One region of the Pantoea allii genome, then DNA from elsewhere that is predicted to be linked to it. Evidence: riboswitches for the same ligand, from Rfam matches in the RefSeq annotation. Region 1 holds a riboswitch; the other holds the start of a gene.
What was found. A riboswitch is a leader RNA that binds a small molecule or an ion and turns the genes downstream of it on or off. The one in region 1 is predicted to bind fluoride.
Positions count from the first base shown of each region.

Region 1 (4,414 bases):
CCCCGTCAGGCCATCGTTTTCAGCAAAGACGGTGCCCGCGCGTGGGTGCTGAATAAAGACCTCAGCATTGCGGTCGTTGACCTGAAACAGAACCGCGTCACGGCCACGATTAAAAGCCCGCCGCAGGCCTGATTCAGTCCTTCCCTCACTCCGGCGGTGTGACGGTCCTTCCCGGAGTGGGAGAGTCTAACCACTTTTACTGGTTTATTTTAACTGAATAACCTGTTTTAAAGATTTAACCCGACGTGCCTATACTCTTTCTGTCTACTCAGGAGATTACGGCATGAACGATAAAATATTTACCCTGCATAACGGAGCGCGCCCGCTGAGCGCGCTGAGCAGCCCGAAAGAGGCTATACGTCAGTTCACGCCTAACTGGTTCGCCGCGACCATGGGGACCGGTATCCTGTCTCTGTCTCTGGCGCAGTTCCCCTGGCCGGTTCCGGGATTACGCCTCGTCGCCGAGGGACTCTGGATGTTTAACATCTTCCTGTTCAGCGTCTTTGCCGTGATGTATCTGGCCCGCTGGGTGATGTACTTCGGTGAGGCAAAGCGCATCTTTGGCCATTCAACGGTGTCCATGTTCTTCGGCACCATCCCGATGGGCATGGCCACCATCATCAACGGGCTGCTGGCGTTTGGCCTCCCCCGGTGGGGGGCTGACGTCATTCCCGTAGCGCACGCCCTGTGGTGGCTGGACGTGGCGATGTCGCTGCTGTGTGGCGTGTGTATTCCCTACATGATGTTTACCCGGCAGCAGCACAGCATTGACCAGATGACCGCCGTCTGGTTACTGCCGGTCGTGGCCGCCGAGGTTGCGGCAGTCAGTGGCGGCCTGCTGGCACCGCACATTGCCGACCCCCACGCGCAGCTCGGCATCATTATTACCAGCTACGTGCTGTGGGCGTACTCGGTGCCGGTGGCGCTGAGCATCCTCGCCATCCTGCTGCTGCGTATGGCGCTGCACAAGCTACCACACGAAAGCATGGCGGCCTCAAGCTGGCTGGCACTGGGGCCGATTGGTACCGGCTCGCTGGGGATGCTGGTCATCGGCGGAGATGCGCCCGGGGTGTTTGCCGCGGCGGGCATGCCGGAAATCGGTCATATCGCGCAAGGCGTGGGGTTCGTTGCCGGCATTCTCTTCTGGGGCTGCGGCCTGTGGTGGATGCTGCTGGCCACGCTGATAACCGTGCGATACTTCCGTGAAGGCATTCCGTTCAATCTGGGATGGTGGGGCTTTACCTTCCCGCTGGGCGTGTACACGGTCGCCACGCTGAAGCTGTCCACCCTCGTTGACCTGGCGTTCTTTAAAGGCTTCGGTGCGCTTCTTGTCGTCATGCTGGCCGCCATGTGGCTGCTGGTCGCGGTGAAGACGGTGCGCGGGGCATGGAGCGGGAAACTGTTTGTTTCCCCCTGTCTGGCAGGCCTGGACCGGAAGCCGTGAGTGAAACCTGCACGTCGCTGCTGGACCCGTTTTTACGCGAGGAACGCCTCGCGGCAGTCACCGCGCCGCACGTGGCCGCGCTGAATCGCTGGGTCAGCGGGCTGCGTCAGCACGGCGTGGAGCTGCCGTGGTTTGATCCGGCCGACGGCGGGACCGGGGCCGGACTGCTCGTCCTGCTGCAGTCGCCGGCGCGCAGCAGCCCGTCACCCCGGTTTGTGTCGCGGGATAACCCGGGGCCGGCCCAGCAGAACCTGGGGCGGTTTCTGGCGGAAGCCGGTATTGCGCGCCGGGACAGCGTGCTGTGGAATACGGTGCCCTGGGTCAGCGACGGGCCGCAGAAACGGCCCTCAGCGGCGGACATCCGCAGCGGCTGCGCCTGGCTTGAGGACGTGCTGGCGTATCTGCCCGCGCTGCGCGTGGTGGTGCTGGCCGGTGCCGTAGCGGCTCAGGCCCGCGGGACGGTCAGTCATCAGTGCCCCGGCGTCACGGTGCTGAAGATGCCTCACCCCAGTCCGCTTTCACTTTGCACAAGCCCGGCGGTGCCGGAAAACATCCGCCGGGTGCTCCGCGAGGCACGCGCTGCGCTGGCGGGCTGAGGGTGCCAGCAGAATAATACTGACAGGCTTTCCGTCTGGCTCTATACTCAGAGTACAGGGTGATGGCGTTCCACCTTTCCCAACCGCTCCGTTCCGGAGCTGATGACGCCTGATGTGACTCTTGATTTTCAGGAGGTACGTCAGGCCGTCCTTACTTTCCTCCCGGCCTGCGTACTTCCCTTTACGGGGAGAGACCCTTGATACACGTTTTTGGCCACATCAATCCTGACAGCGACGCCATCTGCACGGCGGTCGTCACCGCTCACTGGCTGACCGGGCGCGGCATGGACGCCCGCGCATGGCGTCTCGGCGAGGCTAACCGGGAAACCCGCTTTATCTTTGACACCGCCGGTCTTACGCTGCCGCCGCTGCTCGCTATTCCGCTGCAGGATGAACGGGTGTGGCTGGTCGATTTCACCGAGCCGGCGCAGGGGCCTGACGACCTGCTCCGGAGCAACGTCGTGGGCATCACTGACCACCACCGGCTGGGCGGGCTGATAACGCAACTGCCGCCGGAGGTGCATATCCGCCCGGTTGGCAGCAGCGCCACGCTGCTCTGGCTGCTGATGGACGCTGAAGCGCGCCGCACGCTGCCCCCGACGCTCGCCGTGCTTCTGCTGGGCGCACTCCTGAGTGACACCGTGAATCTTCGCTCGCCGACCACCACCGAAGACGATATCCGTTCGGCGACCGAACTGGGCGTGCTGTCCGGCGTAAACCGCAGAGCCTTCGCCCGTGACCTCCTCACCGCCAAAACGGACGTCAGCGGCCTCAGCGCCCAGCAGCTGCTGGGCAGGGATCTCAAGGCCTTCGTCATTGCCGGCACCGACGTGCGCATTGCCCAGATTGAGGTCAGCTCACCGACACAGGTTGCCCCCGTGATGGACGACCTGCTCGCTGCCCTGGCGTATCTGGCGGACCAGTCGGGTGCCGGGCTGACGGTGCTGATGTTGACCGACATTCGCGCCGGGTTTTCAACGCTTTACTTCGCCGGGCGGGAGAGCGTTAACGCGGCCTCCTGCTCCGTACCGGGCATGCTCAGCCGCAAAAAACAGCTTCTGCCGTGGCTTGAGTCCCGCCTTAACCAGAACGGGAGTTCATTATGACCTGCTACACCCACGCACTGATACTTGTGAACGACAAAGACGACGGCACCCTCCTGCTGAAACGGGCGGTCGCGCTGGCGCAGCCGCTCGGCATGAAAATCACCCTGGCCCACATCAGCGACGACTACCGGGAAATGAACTACGTGTCCGACAGCCTGATGGACGACGTCGTGTCGGAAGAGGTGCTGAAAGCCAAAGCGTTTATGAGCGAGCTGGCGGCCTCCGTGCCTGAGGCGGTAGACACGCGGGAGCTGGTGACCATGCGCCGCTTTGAGGACGTGGAGAAGTGCATCAATGAGCTGGGCGTGGACCTCGTGCTTGCCGGGCACCGCAACCGCTTTATGGGAATGCTGACGTCCCGCTCGGCGGAATACATCAACCACCTCACGGTGGATGTGCTTATTACTCACCTGAATGACTAAACCGGGAGAAACGCTATGCACTTTACACTGGATAACGTGACCGCCCGGGAAATTCTTGACTCTCGCGGCAACCCCACCGTTGAAGTTGAGGCCCGGACCCCGGACGGGATGATGGCACGCGCCTCGGTGCCTTCCGGGGCCAGCACCGGGTCGCGCGAGGCCGCAGAGCGCCGCGACGGTGACGCACAACGTTTTGGCGGCAAAGGCGTGCTGGATGCCGTCAGGGCGGTTAATACGGAAATCTGCGAAGCCGTGCGCGGCCTGGACGTGCGCGAGCAGCGGCAGCTGGACAACATCATGCTGATGCTGGACGGCACGGAGAACAAGAGTCGCCTGGGTGCCAATGCCATTCTGGGCGTATCGCTGGCGGTGGCCCGGCTGGCGGCACAGGCCTCGCACGAGCCGCTGTGGCGCTACCTGGGGGGCCTGCAGGCGAATCTGCTGCCCGTGCCGTGCATGAACATCATCAACGGCGGCGTGCACGCCCGCGGTCAGGGCGCGGACTTCCAGGAGTTCATGATAGCGCCACACGGGGCACCCACGCTGCGCGAGGCCGTGCGTCAGGGCAGCGAGGTCTACCAGGCGCTGCGCCAGATCTTGCTGGACAAAAAACTCTCAGCGGCAGTGGGCGACGAAGGCGGTTTTGCGCCCGCCGTGTCGTCGAACCGTGACCCGCTGGCGTTTATCGTACAGGCGATTGAGAAGGCGGGATACAGGCCCGGAGAGGACATCAGCATCTGCATGGACCCTGCCTCAAGTGAGTTTTTCGCTGACGGTCAGTATCATCTGCGCACCGAGGGCAGCGCGCTGAGCGCGGCGGAAATGACGGCATACTACGGCGAGCTG
Region 1 covers NZ_CP125960.1:123,788-128,201, reverse strand. Annotated here, with positions in the region: gene QNH99_RS23270 (YncE family protein) at 1-132, shown strand, start outside; gene QNH99_RS23265 (TDT family transporter) at 284-1,444, shown strand; gene QNH99_RS23260 (uracil-DNA glycosylase family protein) at 1,441-2,040, shown strand; fluoride riboswitch at 2,090-2,159, shown strand; gene QNH99_RS23255 (DHHA2 domain-containing protein) at 2,238-3,146, shown strand; gene QNH99_RS23250 (universal stress protein) at 3,143-3,568, shown strand; gene eno (phosphopyruvate hydratase) at 3,584-4,414, shown strand, end outside.

Region 2 (4,414 bases), on a different replicon from region 1:
TCAGCGCCAGCGCGTGGCCATCGCCCGTGTGCTGCTGAAAGATGCGCCGATCCTGATTATGGATGAAGCGACGTCCGCGCTCGACTCGGAAGTGGAAGCCGCGATTCAGGAAAGCCTGGAATCCTTGATGAAGGGTAAAACCGTGATTGCCATTGCTCACCGTCTGTCCACCATCGCCAAAATGGATCGTCTGGTGGTGCTGGAAAAAGGCCAGATTGTGGAAATCGGTAGCCATCATGCGCTACTGGCACAAAACGGCCTTTATGCCCGTCTGTGGCAGCACCAGACGGGGGGATTTGTGGGCGCAGATTAATCGCCGCGTCGATAGGGCAAGGCGTCACGGGCTTCATCGGCCCACAGGTGGACGCCTTGCCGCTCCTGCTGCAAAAAATCCTCTACGGCGGCGCGCAGGCCGGGATGGCACAGATAGTGCCAGGAGTGGGTAATCTGAGGCTCAAAACCCCGCACCAGCTTGTGCTCGCCCTGCGCGCCAGCATCAAAGCGTTGCAGCCCTTCCGCTATAGCGAAATCCATCCCCTGATAAAAGCAGGTTTCAAAGTGGAGCCGGTCAAATTCCGCCAGGCATCCCCAGTAGCGGCCATACAGGCTTTCGCCATCTTTAAGATAGAAGGCCATCGCCGCAGGTTGCTGCTGTAAACGGGCGATCACGACGCGAATATTGTCCGGCATCCTCTCAGCCATCAGGCTGAAGAAGGCACGGGTCAGATAGGGACGCTGACCGCGCACCGCATACGTATTGGCATAGCAGGTATAGACAAAATCCCACTGATCCTCACGCAGTTGATCGCCGCGATACCAGTCAAATGCAAAACCGCTCTGTAGGACCTGCTCGCGCTCTTTACGCAACTGTTTGCGTTTACGCGACATCAGCGTATCCAGAAAGTCCTGAAAGTCGCGATAGCCCCGATTGTGCCAGTGATACTGGCAGCCCAGTCGTGCCAGCCAGTCAGGTTGCGCCGCCAGCAAGGCGTTCGCTTGCGGATCGGTGAAGTTGATATGCGCACCACTTAACCCCTGCTCCGCCAGCGCGTCCGGTAACGCAGCAAGAAGTCGGGCGGCGGCATCCGGTGCACCAAGCACGCGTGCGCCAGTGACCGGGCTGAAAGGAATCGCGCCCAGCCATTTTGGGTAGTAAGGAATGCCGGCACGCTGGCAGGCATCGGCCCAGGCGTGATCGAACACGTATTCACCCTGAGAATGGAATTTTTGATAGCCGGGAAGGACGGCGCGAAGCTCGCCTGCCTCACGCCAGAGGAGATGATCGGACTGCCAGCCCCTTTCTGGCCTGACGCTGCCGCTTTCCTCCAGGCTCAGTAGAAATGCGTGACGTAAAAAGGGCTGTTGATCGGTCAACAGGGCATCCCATTCAGCGGCAGGAATGTCTGAAAGCGAACTCAGGTGAAACAACGACATGCATAACTCCAGACGGCAACCGGTGACACAGTAGTCAAGCAGGTTTTAGGTTTCAGGGAAAGGAGGAGGGCACGGAATGCTTCATGCAGACCCCGCTCAGGCGCACGCGCTACCTGAAGCGTAGTTTGGTTTTGACGTTAATCCCGTCACCTGTTCAAATGCCTGCAGAATCTGACAAAAAACAGCGAAGGAACGGGCATGGCTAAAGCATTGGTGATCTTTCTACACGGCGTGGGCAGTAACGGAGACGATCTGGCCCCGATTGGCGACTACTGGACCACCCTGCTCCCGGATGTCGCCTTTGCGTCACCGGATGCGCCTTACGCCTTTGAACATGGCGCGGGCTATCAGTGGTTCAGCCTGGCCGATATTACGCCAGAAAATCGTCCGGGTCGGGTGCGTGACGCCCGCGAGGCCTTTGACAGCGTTATCCGTCATCTGATGTCTCAGAACGGGATGGCAGACCGCTGGGAAAACGTCATCCTGGTGGGCTTTTCCCAGGGGTCAATTATGGCGCTGGACCTGCTGGCTTCCGGGCGTTATCCCCTGGCGGGCGTGGTGGCGTTTTCGGGGCGACTGGCCTTTGACGGCCCGATCACGCCACAGGCTCACACGCCAGCCCTGTTGATTCACGGCCGGGCTGATACGGTGATACCGGCCAGTGAAAGTGAGTCGGCGGCGACTCGCCTGAAAGCGGTGGGCGTCCCGGTCGAAGCGGTGTTTGAACCTCAGACCGGCCACACCATCTCAGCCCAGGGCGCAATGCACGCCGCCGGATTTATTGCCCAGTGCTTACAGGACTAAACACGCTTTCGCCACCGCAGGCACGCCGGTTTCGCCGCTGCGTTAGCCCAACAGGTTAACGAGCGCAAAACCGGCAAAGCACATCAGCAATGAGCCAATGACATGAATCAGCGCACTGCTCATTGCCCACAGGTATTTGCCAGACTGCAACAATGTCATTAACTCCGCCGAAAACGTCGAGAACGTGGTGAGTCCGCCACATAAGCCGGTGGTAATTAATAATTTCCAGGCCGGGTCGAGCTGGGGATGCCTGACGAACCAGGCCATGGCACCGCCAATCACAAATCCACCAATCAGGTTCACTAACAGCGTGCCCGGCGGCAGATTGGGAAATAACGCGTTAAACCGCATGGCGAACCACCAGCGCAACACACAGCCAATACTGCCGCCCAGAATCACAGCGAATAGCGGTTTTAACATCACAGACTCCATTTCAGGATTGGCGCAGAAGACGGTGGAGGGCAAGAAAAAAGCATACACCTGACACACCGACTCCCGCGAAAGGATTAAGGATAATGTCAGGCGTCATCAGCCGCAGGTTACGCCTGCAGGCGGTTGGGAAAGGTGGAACGCCATCACCTTATGCGGGCCATCATACGATGCCTTTTTCTGGCTGGCAACCGTGGTTGAGCGGAGAGAATCGTTACGTGAACTGACGTCAGCGCAGCACCTTGTGCCGCCGCAAAGCAGAAGGTCCAGGCGGGCATGATTCAGGTTTCCCCGGTTGCCGTTTTGCGCTTAAATGTTTATCCGGCAGCGGCGTTGTAGAGCCGTTGAATGCCTTTCGCCAGCGGCGAAGGGGTAAACTCTCTTCTGGAGCGGCCTGTGCGAACTGTCATTTTTGATACTGATATCGGTGTAGACGATGCCTTTGCCCTGGCTTATGCCGCCCGCACCCAACATTTGCTGGGCATTACCACCGTGTTTGGCAACGTTGCCGTCGGACAGGCCGTGAGAAACGCCAGGCTGTTTTGCCAGAAAATGGCGATTGATGTGCCGGTTTACCGTGGCTGTTCCCGTCCGCTGGTCCAGGCACCCAGTGCGCCCGCCCGGCTGCACGGCGAAGATGGCCTGGGCGATGCCTTTGACAATCCCTTCAGCGACGAGGCACCCGGTGCGGTGCAGTTTATTATCGACAGCGTGCGGGCCAACCCAGGTGCGGTCACCCTTGTCGCCATTGGTCCGCTGACCAATATCGCCAGCGCAATCAATCAGGCACCCGATATCATTCCGTTGGTAAAAGAGTTGGTCGTGATGGGCGGCGCATTTGGCACGGACGGGCACTGCGGAAATGTGACGCCCTTTAGCGAATTTAATATCTGGAAAGATCCGCACGCCGCCGATCAGGTTTTTTCCTCCGCCTTACCGATCGTGCTGATCCCGCTTGATGTGACCCATAAAGTATTGATCCACAGTGAAGAGGTGGATCGGCTTAATCAGCCAGTGCTGCGTGCCATCTGTCGCCCTTATCTGGCCTACAGTCTTGAGAAAGAAGGATTTTCTGGCATGGCGCTGCATGACACGCTGACCCTCTCCTGGCTCTGCCTGCCAGAGGCGTTCACGCTGGTGGAAAGCCCGCTTCGGGTCATTACGGAAGGCATTGCCCGCGGTCAGACGGTGCGTCAACAGAGTACGCTGGCTTCCCGGCATAATCCCTTCCGCGATCTTCCCCGGCAGCGCATCGCATTAGGCGTCGACGCGGAGGCGGTGCGACAACACTTTTTTCAGGTACTCAGTCGATAAACCTGGCGGCCACCGTTAGCGATCAAAATCGATAACGCCTTTAATCAACTCACGATTGTTAATGACCGCTTCCTCAAACTGCTCTGCCAGCGTCGAGAAGGCGAAACGCCGGTTGAGCATCATTTCTGCACGCAGTTTCCCTGCGGCCATGAGTTCACGCACCCGGTCAAAATCTTCGCGTGTGGCATTCCGGCTGCCCATTAGCGTGCTCTCTTTTTTGTGGAATTCGCTGTCGGGGATGACCAAATCGCCTTTATGCAGGCCCACATAAACCACCGTGCCGCCGTGACGAATCAGGCTAACCGCCGCGTTCATCGCGGCCGGATTACCCGTGGCATCGATCACGGTTAACGCCAGTTGCCCGTTAAACCCGGCACGCAGTGCGGCAATAAAATCAGCTTCCGCCGGATTCAGCGCAAGGAGGCCGAGCTGC
Region 2 covers NZ_CP125958.1:277,319-281,732, reverse strand. Annotated here, with positions in the region: gene QNH99_RS01300 (ABC transporter ATP-binding protein) at 1-313, shown strand, start outside; gene QNH99_RS01295 (GNAT family N-acetyltransferase) at 310-1,434, opposite strand; gene QNH99_RS01290 (alpha/beta hydrolase) at 1,633-2,238, shown strand; gene crcB (fluoride efflux transporter CrcB) at 2,281-2,658, opposite strand; fluoride riboswitch at 2,751-2,827, opposite strand; gene QNH99_RS01280 (nucleoside hydrolase) at 3,064-3,981, shown strand; gene QNH99_RS01275 (zinc-binding alcohol dehydrogenase family protein) at 3,997-4,414, opposite strand, start outside.
Region 2: linked by a shared signal. The riboswitch ahead of crcB (fluoride efflux transporter CrcB) and the one ahead of QNH99_RS23255 (DHHA2 domain-containing protein) in region 1 are both predicted to bind fluoride.